Regions from separate parts of the Eubacterium sp. AM05-23 genome, predicted to be linked through region 3. Evidence: riboswitches for the same ligand, from Rfam matches in the RefSeq annotation. Region 3 holds a riboswitch; each other region holds the start of a gene.
What was found. Region 3 has a riboswitch for cobalamin ahead of DW091_RS19375 (PQQ-binding-like beta-propeller repeat protein). Riboswitches for the same ligand answer to the same signal wherever they lie in the genome.
Positions count from the first base shown of each region.

Region 1: another riboswitch for cobalamin. It lies ahead of DW091_RS02090 (energy-coupling factor ABC transporter permease); the one in region 3 lies ahead of DW091_RS19375 (PQQ-binding-like beta-propeller repeat protein).
Region 2: another riboswitch for cobalamin. It lies ahead of DW091_RS07065 (ABC transporter substrate-binding protein); the one in region 3 lies ahead of DW091_RS19375 (PQQ-binding-like beta-propeller repeat protein).

Region 1 covers NZ_QUDF01000001.1:459,365-462,641, forward strand. The annotation lists gene DW091_RS02080 (energy-coupled thiamine transporter ThiT) at 1-237, shown strand, start outside; gene DW091_RS02085 (energy-coupling factor ABC transporter substrate-binding protein) at 440-760, opposite strand; gene DW091_RS02090 (energy-coupling factor ABC transporter permease) at 762-1,514, opposite strand; cobalamin riboswitch at 1,680-1,809, opposite strand; gene DW091_RS02095 (leucine-rich repeat domain-containing protein) at 2,229-3,065, shown strand; gene DW091_RS19980 (hypothetical protein) at 3,062-3,214, shown strand.
Region 2 covers NZ_QUDF01000004.1:242,339-245,615, forward strand. The annotation lists gene DW091_RS07060 (class I SAM-dependent methyltransferase) at 158-814, shown strand; cobalamin riboswitch at 866-1,041, shown strand; gene DW091_RS07065 (ABC transporter substrate-binding protein) at 1,215-2,285, shown strand; gene DW091_RS07070 (iron ABC transporter permease) at 2,288-3,277, shown strand, end outside.
Region 3 covers NZ_QUDF01000021.1:46,033-49,309, forward strand. The annotation lists gene DW091_RS20230 (CpXC domain-containing protein) at 139-414, shown strand; gene DW091_RS19370 (D-Ala-D-Ala carboxypeptidase family metallohydrolase) at 483-968, shown strand; cobalamin riboswitch at 1,009-1,134, shown strand; gene DW091_RS19375 (PQQ-binding-like beta-propeller repeat protein) at 1,268-2,779, shown strand.

The DNA of each region.
Region 1 (3,277 bases), on a different contig from region 3:
AAGCATGGGCTCATAAAGGGATACCTGGCCGGTATCTGTGGCCGCTATGTGTTTGCGGTGCTTTCCGGCTGGCTGTTTTTCGGTTCCATGGCCTGGGAAGGATGGGGCGCGCTGCCCTACTCGATGGTGTACAACGCGGTCTATATTTTTTCGGAAGGCGCGCTGACAATGATTCTGCTGGCTGTTCCATCGGTATCGAAGGGACTGGCCCGTGTGCGCCAGATTGCGGAAATTTAATGCTTTGGATAAGATCAGTCTGGTTTGTTATCATTGGGATCATGTTTAAGGAACGCGGAATGCGAGAGGATTTTACAGGGAAAGTGCGGTAGTGGGTGCAGTAGTACAGACAGCAGCAGAAAAGGCAAAGCCGATATAAAAAACCTTCTTATTTATAATATAGTGAAAAACAAAAACACGCCTTGTAAGCGTGTTTTTGTATCTACAGCTCGGCCTCTTCCTTGCCGAGTTTTTTTCGTTCAACCAAACGGCCCATAAAGAAGGCTAGTATACCGACGCCGATACCCGTCTGGAGACAGAAGATCAAAGATTCCACTTCTCCAGGAAGCTCACCGTTAATCATCGTTTCAAGCACAGGCGTAAACCAGGGCTCATATTCGCCACCCTGAATTTCCTCAATCATTGTGCTGCCTGCATCGTCAGAGCCGCCGAATTCAGCGCCCTGAAGGGCGAATAGCGGTACGACAACCAGTAAAGCGACAATCACCAGGAGAACGATCACTAATTTTTTGTTTTTACTCATTTTACACTTCCTCCGATGCTAAAAAGCCGATGGATTTGAGTTCCGGGCTTGCGTAAGTTTCTAAAGCGATAACGATAATAACCGTTAAAATCCCTTCAATAATGGCCAGGGGCAGCTGAGTCGGGGCAAAGACGCCCAGGAATTTTACAGCCGATGCGGCCACACCGCCCTGTTCGGATGGGTAAGCCATCGCCAGCTGGAAACTGGTAATACAGTAGGTGAACAAATCCCCAAGCGCAGCGGCGAGAAAAACGCCAATCTTGCGGTTAACCTTCAGCTTCTGGCAGAGCTTGTAGATGCCGAAAGACACAAAGGGACCGGCAATGGCCATTGAAAAGGTGTTTGCGCCAAGGGTGGTTAAGCCGCCGTGCGCTAACAAAATGGCCTGAAATAATAAGACAATGATGCCAAGAATACTGACAGCGCTTGGTCCAAATAAGATGGCCCCAAGACCTGTACCCGTCATGTGGGAGCAGCTGCCTGTTACAGAAGGGATCTTCAGTGATGAAATAACGAAAATGAAAGCGCCTGCCATGGCCAGAAGCGTAATGGATCTTCTGTTGCCGGTTAAAGTTTTCTTGATAGAGAAAAAGCCAGCAGCTAAAAAGGGGATACAGATAACACCCCATGCAATGCAGTACCCCACAGGAAGGTAGCCCTCCATAATGTGCATTGCGTTTGCGGCGGGTACAATCCCGAATACAAGCGCCCACGCGCCCAGCAGTGTGACAAACCTTCTTTGATTCTTTGTCATTTTTACCTCCTCTAAAAATGAATTTTACCGGGCTACGATTCAATCAACAGGGCAGCAGAGCGAAAAAAAACCGCTTACCAGACGGATAAGCGGTGAAAGTACGAAATAACGAATCCTGAAACCTTATAATTTCGTCCTGACACTCAGTTATCTCCTCGTAACCAAATGTATTGCAGTTTTAATGATCAGCATCCTGACTCGACTTGCGTCTCACAGTGGCGGGACCGTTTGGGATTTACACCCAATTATGCTTTAACCATCGTTTGTGATGGAAACCATTAAAGTGTGCCGGTGTACCGGCTACGCTTTTAATTATAACACCTTGTTCCATAATGTCAATAAGAAAAGTTGAATTTTTTTAAAAAAGAGCAGAAATAATTATACACATACCCCCTATATGTATTTTGAGCGTTTAAGTTAAGAGTATAAGAAAAAAATATGGATAATCTTAAATGCTTTTTGTTTATTTGACAAAATCGTAAAAATAAACTACAATAGGTTCTGAAATTGACTTTCAAAACTTTTTGTATATAATTAATGCGTTAAAATAAATATAAGAAACAAAATAGCCATTTAAAGAATAAAACGATTATATAGAAAGAAAAGAAACGTTTTAGGAGTTTTATTACTTTAACTTATGAGAGGTTTCTGCCGCAAGGATAAGAGCAATGTAGCTGAAAGTCCAGTCAGAAGAAGAAATTTTGGAGGAAACAGATGAGTGAGTGCGCAAAACGTATCGAGGCTTTTTCAAAAAAAGATCTGCCAAAGGCAAATATCAAACGTGTCAATGTTCCGGAAGGCTTTGAACGGATTGGCGTAAACGCGTTTAAAAATTTGACAAAGCTGAAGGAGGTCAGAATCGCAGAATCCGTGAAGGAGATATGCGGCCATGCCTTCGAGGGATGCACCATGCTTTCCGCCGTCAGTCTGCCCTCAAGCCTGAAGCTTTTGGGAGAGGCCGCCTTTATGGAGTGCCGCAGAATACAGTCGCTTGAAATACCAGGGGGCGTCCAGTCCATCAAGGACCGCACCTTTAAATTCTGCCGCGGCCTGGAAAGCATCACCCTGCCGGACAGGCTTGTCCGGATCGGTGAGAATGCTTTTTACAACTGTGATAAGCTGGCGCATATCGAGCTGCCAGACACCATCGAAAGACTGCCCTTCAGAACCTTTTACATGTGCAAAAGCCTGGAATCCATCCGGTTTTCGCAAAATCTAAAATATATCGGTAAAGAAGCCTTTGTGAATTGCAGCTTTCAGCAGCTGGAGCTGCCTGAGAGCCTGGAAGTCATTGAAGAATCCGGCTTTTTAAAATGCAAAAAGCTCACAGCTTTAAAGCTGCCCAAAAACGTTAAGACCATTGGAAAATGGGCGTTTCACGGCTGCCCCAATCTCAAGAAGGTCGAGATAAGGCACAATCCCGATGAAATGGGCGAGTGGATCTTTAACCGGAACGATGTGACCGTGCATTGCTACGAGGGCTCCAAAATAGACCGCTACTGCAGGCAGTATGATTATAAGGTCCACTATATCCAGCCAGATTCTCAATGACAGACATAGCCGCCAACGCCCATGTGGGCCTCGGCCCCCTGGCCTATTACTTTAACCGAGATGTTGATAGTGATACGTTAAAAAACAGCATGAAAGACAGCTTTGTTTTTCTCGGTGCTTATCGGAATATGCCGCCCCAGATATTATAAGATGAGGGTAAAAAAATAATAGTTCCTTAATTGCGAATCGGACCCTTCAGCGGATAGCTTTAA
Region 2 (3,277 bases), on a different contig from region 3:
TCAGCATAATAAGTGACAGCGAACAATTCAGGAAAAAGGCGTCTCCCCGGAAACAAGCCACGGGAGAAAATAGAACGGCCTGATATAAAAAGTCGGTATGGCGAAATAGATGTGTTCGCATTTTATAGATTAAGCCGATATATGCAAGGAGGAAAAAATGAAATCAAAGGCATGGAACTGGGAGAAAAACCAGTCGGATTACTGGCTCATCCCCTGTGTGGAGAGTCCCTATCTCGCGGAGCGGTGGCAGGCGAAGGGCTTCCTGCGCTTTCTGGACCTGGGCTGTGGCCTGGGGCGGCACGCGGTTTATATGGCGAAAAAGGGCTTTGAGGTCACCGCCGCCGACCTGTCTGCGTACGGCGTCGAGCACACCAGAAAATGGGCCGGGGAGGAGGGGATCCCCCTCACGGCCTGCGTGGCCGATATGCTGGACCTGCCTTTTGAGGACAACACCTTTGACTGCGCCATGGCCTACAATGTCATCTACCATACGGATATTCCGGGCTTTCAGGCCGCCCTGGCGGAAATCCGCCGGGTGTTAAAGCCTGGGGGCGAGCTGTTCCTCACGCTCATCTCCAAAAGCACCTACGGCTACCGGCAGGCAGACAGCCGCCGGCGCGTTGACGCCAACACCCTGCTCTCGGAAAAGAGCGATACGGAGACGGGCGTGCCCCACCTCTATGTGGACCTGGAAGACATCAAACATTTCTTTAAAGCCTGGTGCCTTGAGGACAGCCTGAAAGAATCCTGTGTCTATAACCCAGAGGAGCCGCAGTATTACAGCGCGCACTGGAGCCTTATCGTCCGAAAATAAATCGGTTCGATTGCATATTGACAAGTATAATAGAAGCAGGTATAATGATAAAAATTGAATAGCCTTTGAGGTGCTTAGCAATAAGAGAATAGGGAAACCGGTGCGAATCCGGTGCGAACCCATCACTGTAAACAGGGACAAAGCCTGAAAGCCACTGGAGCGATCCGGGAAGGCAGGCCGCGGACGAGCTGTAAGCCAGGAGACCTGCCTTAAAGAAGAAATGCGTGCAGGGGGATTATGCAGCGGCGTGTTTGAACAAACGAAATCTCGGAAAATGGGACCGATGAGCAGAGTGCTTATCGGTTTTTTTATTTGCCGAAAAGTCAGGGAGCCTGTTTTATGGAAAGATGTTGATATCCGCGAGGATTTGACATAAATTTTATTTTTAATGGAGGGAAAAATGAGAAAGAAAATCATTGCGCTTGTGTGCGCGCTGCTTCTGCTGGTTCCGGTATTTGCCGGCTGCAGCCAGAGCGGGGATTCAGCAAAGGCGGAGAGCATTACCGTCGTGGACGATACGGGCCGTGAGGTAACCATTCCCCAGCCCCTTGAAAAGGTGGTGGTGGCCAACCGCTACAATTCGGAGCTGATCCGAGGGATTGGCGCCATCGACAAGGTGGTGGCTGTGGATAAGAACACCGCTCAGGACCGTGTGTACTGGGGCCAGTTCGACCCGGATAATGTCATCGGCAAGGGCCAGAGCGAGCTGAACTATGAAAAGATCGCCGAGCTGGGCGCTCAGGTGCTCATTACTCCGGACAACGGAACCTGGGAGGAAGACATCAAAAAACTGGAGCCCTTCGGCATTCAGGTGGTGGTGGTATCTGGCTATAACAACGCTGAGCTGCCCAAGGAAATTGAGATTTTAGGCAAGCTGTTCGGCAAGGAAAAGGAAGCCGAAAAGCTCACCAAATTTTACCAGGATAACATGGACATGGTGGCCGAAAAAATTAAGGACGTCAAAGGCACTAAAAAGGTGTACTGGGAATACGGCGACCCGAATACCACCTGTATACCAGGGACCAGCAATGACGGCTGGAACAGCATGCTTTTAAATGCCGGGGCTGTGAATATTTTTGGCGACCCCACCATTACCGGCAAGACCATTGACCCGGAAAAGATTCTGATGGAGGACCCGGACCTCATCATCAAAACCTCCTCTGGCCCGGCGCTCAAGAATACCGGCGTCTACACGCCGCCGACAGCGGAGGACTACAGCACCATCTCCAGCGAAATGCTGAGCCGTGCAGGCTGGTCCGATTTAAAGGCGGTCCAGAATGACAACTTCTATGTGACCACTGGCTTCTGCGCCGGCGGACTGGGCAAAATGATCGGGACGGTTTATACCGCGAAATGGTTATACCCTGAACAGATGAAGGATGTTGACCCTGACGCCATCTTTGACGAATGGATGGAAATTCAGGGGGTCGATCCGGTAGAAGGGCATGTTTTCCAGGTTAAGCACCAATAGCGATGGAAAAGCAGCAGTCATTAAAGGCCTATCATAAAAAAAGAGCGGCGCTGATGCTGGCAGCAGTGATCCTTTTGATCATTGCTGCTTTTTCCAGCTGCTTTGTCGGCGTCGCCAACGTGACTGTAGGGCGGGTATTCGCGACCCTGCTGCCCGGCGGCCATTTTATGGGTGCGACGGCTCTGAACCAGACCGAGCTCACAGTGCTCATGCAGCTGCGCCTGCCGCGCATTACCATGGCGCTGGTTTCCGGTATCGGCCTGGGCATCAGCGGGCTGGTCATGCAGGCCATCACGGGCAATAAGATGGCGAGCCCCTTTACCACCGGGCTCTCGAACGCCGCGGCCTTTGGGGCTTCACTGGCCATTATTTTCGGGTTTATGCCCTTTGGCAGCAATCAGGTAGGCACTGTCGTGATGGCCTTTGTGTTCGCCTTTATCTGTGCCGCCATGGTGTACGGCATCGCCTCGGCCAAGGGCATGGGCAAGACCACGATCATCCTGATCGGCATTGCCCTCAACTATTTCTTTTCAGCCCTGAACGCCAGCATGCAGTATGTGGCCAACGAGCAGCAGCTGTCCGCCATTGTCCACTGGACCTTTGGCAGCCTTTCGGAGATCACCTGGGAGCAGATTATCGTGGTCTCGGTGATTCTGCTTTTGATTTTTCCGTTTATCGTCCGTTTTGCCTGGCATTACAACCTCTTGTCCACCGGGGACGAAAGTGCGGTGGCGCTGGGCGTGAATGTCATGCGGCTGCGGCTGTTTTCGGGCATTGCGGTCACGCTCATCTCATCGGCCATCGTCAGCTTTACAGGGGTGATCGGCTTTGTGGGGCTGGTGGCCCCGCATATCGCCAGGCTTCTAATCGGCGGCGACTACCGCGCGCTCATCCCGCTCACTGCCCTCTCCGGCGCCATTCTGCTTATCGCGGCGGATACCGTGGGCCGGGTGGTGGTTTCGCCGGTGATCATCCCGGTGGGCATTGTGGTC
Region 3 (3,277 bases):
CTTTAGCATAACAAGAGCTTCTGTCCAAAGTCGTTATAAACATGCGATTTTGGATAGAAGCTTTTTTTATTAAAAATAAAAAAGTTAAAAAGAGGAAAAAATGACAAAAACAAGAGTGATTAACAATATTTGTCCCCATTGCGGACAAGAATACAGAAAGCCTTACAGCCTGTGTTATCAGGATATGGAAAAAAGCTTTACCTCATACTGGACCTAGGTGGGTTCGAAACAGAAGCAATCATCCGGGATGCCGAAGCGCTTTTTCCAGATTACCGGATCCGCGTTACCAAAGAGATGATGGATTTGTTAGAAAAAATCCATATTTTTGAAGTCAATCTGAACGACAAAATCATCACCTGCTATCCACTATCAATTGTCAACTATCAACTCGTTCAAGAAAGGAGCACCAATTGAAAAATTTTTACCAACGTATCAGTCGAAGTTTAATCGTAGCAATCCTCATTCTAATCTCCTGAGTTTTTCTGACCAGCTTCAGGCTTTCGCCGGAGGCGGTACCGGACGCGTCGCCAGAGCCTTTGCTATCGGAGTCGGAGACGCGGGAGCCGCCTGGGGACGGGACGGTGATCGACCATCCGCTGCCGGAGGATCCCATCCTCACTTCCGGGCCTTGGGCGTCGGCACATTTTTTAATGGAGGAATATGCCTGTGACTGCGCGGGCTACTGTGACGGGTGGCCGGCTCAGATGGACCCGGAACTTTTGGAAAAAGTGGATCAGCTTCGGTGTTATTTCGACCGGCCCATCATCATCACCTCGGGTGTGCGGTGCAAGACGCGCAACGCGGAGGTGGGCGGCATTGAGAACTCCTGGCACCTGAGCGGCCGCGCGGCGGATCTGTACTGCCCGGGGGCGCCCTACGACGAGGTGGCGGCTGCGGCCAGAGAGCTGGGCCTTGGGGTCATCGAGTACCCGGACCAGCAGTTTGACCACTGTGAGATATGGCGTTAAAAGAAGAGAGGAAGACGTGAATTTTAACTTGATTAATCATGCAGATTAAGCTATAATTAGGCTTAAATTAAATGATGAGGGAAATGGGGTGTGAATCCCCAACAAAACCGTTGCTGTGATCCGGTATTTACCGGTTAGTCAGAATCCTGAGAGAGTACGCTGCTGCGGAGCTGGGCGAGCGCATGAATCGGGATTTTTTTGCTTTTTTAGACCTTTTCGGCGTTGGCCGGAAGGTCTTTTTGTATGCGCTGCTTTAAAAGGACGGAATCATTTAGTAATCAAAAATGGAGGAGAAATAAATGAAAAGCAGATTTAAGTTCGCGTCTAAGCTGGCGGTGGTTTTTCTGGCAGGGGCGTTTGTCTTTTCCGGAAACGTGGGGGCGGCGCCGCTGCCCAAGGCAGACACGGTGACGGGCGCCACAGAGGTCGTCAGCGATGCCAGCTACTGGTCGGCCTTCCGAAAAGACAGTACCAATATGGCGATTGTGGACACAAAGCTGCCGACGGGTGATGCGGCGGTCATGGAAAAGTGGAAAACGGATGGGCTGGGCGTGGGCTCGCCGATCATTGTTGGAGATGACCTTTATATCGCGGGCGGCAAAATGTTGAGACGGGTGGACCGGAACACGGGAAAGGTACTGGCGGAGCAGGAGATGGCTATCAATACCGGCTATTTCAGCTACGCGGCCTATGGAGACGGCAAGATCTTTGTGCCGCTTAACAGTGGCATTCTGCAGGCTTTTGACGCAGAAACGCTGAAGCCGCTGTGGCGTACAAAGGGGGACGGCCAACAGCCTCTTTGCCCTGTGATTTATGATAATGGGAATGTTTATGTGGGCACCAGCAACGGCAACGGCACAAAAGGCAGTTTTTTCTGTGTCAGCTCTGCGGATACCGATACCGAGAGCAGCGATGAAATTCAGGAATATACCTGGGTGGATGAGGACTCGGCCTGCTACTGGGCTGGCGCGACCATCGTGGGTCAGGCGGTTGTCTATGGGAACGAAAAGGGTCTTGTCCAAGCGCGCAACAAGCTGACTGGCGAGCAGATCGACAGCTATCAGGCAGAAAGCAATATCCGCGGCAGCGTCGCCTACGACACCGCTCGGGGTACGCTCTATTTTACCGCGAAGGACGCGCAGAAGGTGTACGCCATGACGGTGAATGGGGACGGCAGCTTTAACAAAGGCAGTGTGCTCTCGGGCGACGTCAATGGCCTGGTCACCTCGACGCCGGTGGTTTATAATGGACGTGTCTACGTTATGGCTGGCAATATCAGCAGCCGCGGGGGGTTAAATGTTTTTGACGCCAAGACCATGAACCTGATTTATGCTGTGGATATTGACGGTCCATCCCAGTCCTCGCCGCTTTTAACCACAGCTTATGCCACGGCAGAAAACAATCAGACGGTTTATCTTTATGTCGCGCTGAACAATTCTGTGGGTACGGTAAAGGTGATTAAGGATTTTGCGGGCAATAAAGAACCAGACGTCAGAGATTTATACGTTCCGTCCAACCCGCAGTATTGTACAGCCAGTCTGGTCAGTGACCAGGAGGGAACCCTTTATTATAAAAATGACTCTGGTTATCTGTGGGCATTAAATACCGAGGCATCTCCGGAAATTTTAGGAGATGTGGACGGTGACGGTCAGATCACCTCATATGATGCGCTGCTGGCTTTGCAGTATTCGGTTGGAAAAAATGTCATACCGGAGGAACGCGTATCCAATGCGGATATGGATCATGACGGCCAAATTACGTCTTATGATGCATTGATTATTTTACAGCGCAGTGTGGGAAAAACAATGTAGATTTTTTCAGCAAACCCGCCCAATACAAAAAATAATAACAATCGGAGAGAAGTGGGTTGACATTAAGGAAGTCTTTAGGTATCATATAGATAAGTTATGTCTATACAAGTTAATAATATGACGACCTTGGGAAAGAGGAATGAGTGCAAAGCTCAACTGCTCCACTGCAACTGTACAGCCTTCGGGTGACAAGTCAGAAAATTCGGAACCTTGGTACGGCCAATCAAACGTTACATGTGGAAGCGGATTGGACAAGTGCGCAAAAAATCATAATTGAATACGATTTAAATAAATACTATTTAGCCTTTCACATAAGAATGTGGAAGGCTTTTTGTTTTGTTTGTAAGGGCTTTTTCAATGGAGCCTCTGGAAAGCTTTATTGAAAAGGCACTTGAATAACGGGCAAGTGCCTGGTAATCTTTCTTTATTTATGCTAGAAGGGGGAGGCGCAAGCTGATGCCGGTACTTGGGATCCGGCAATTCTCCCCCGTACGTTTT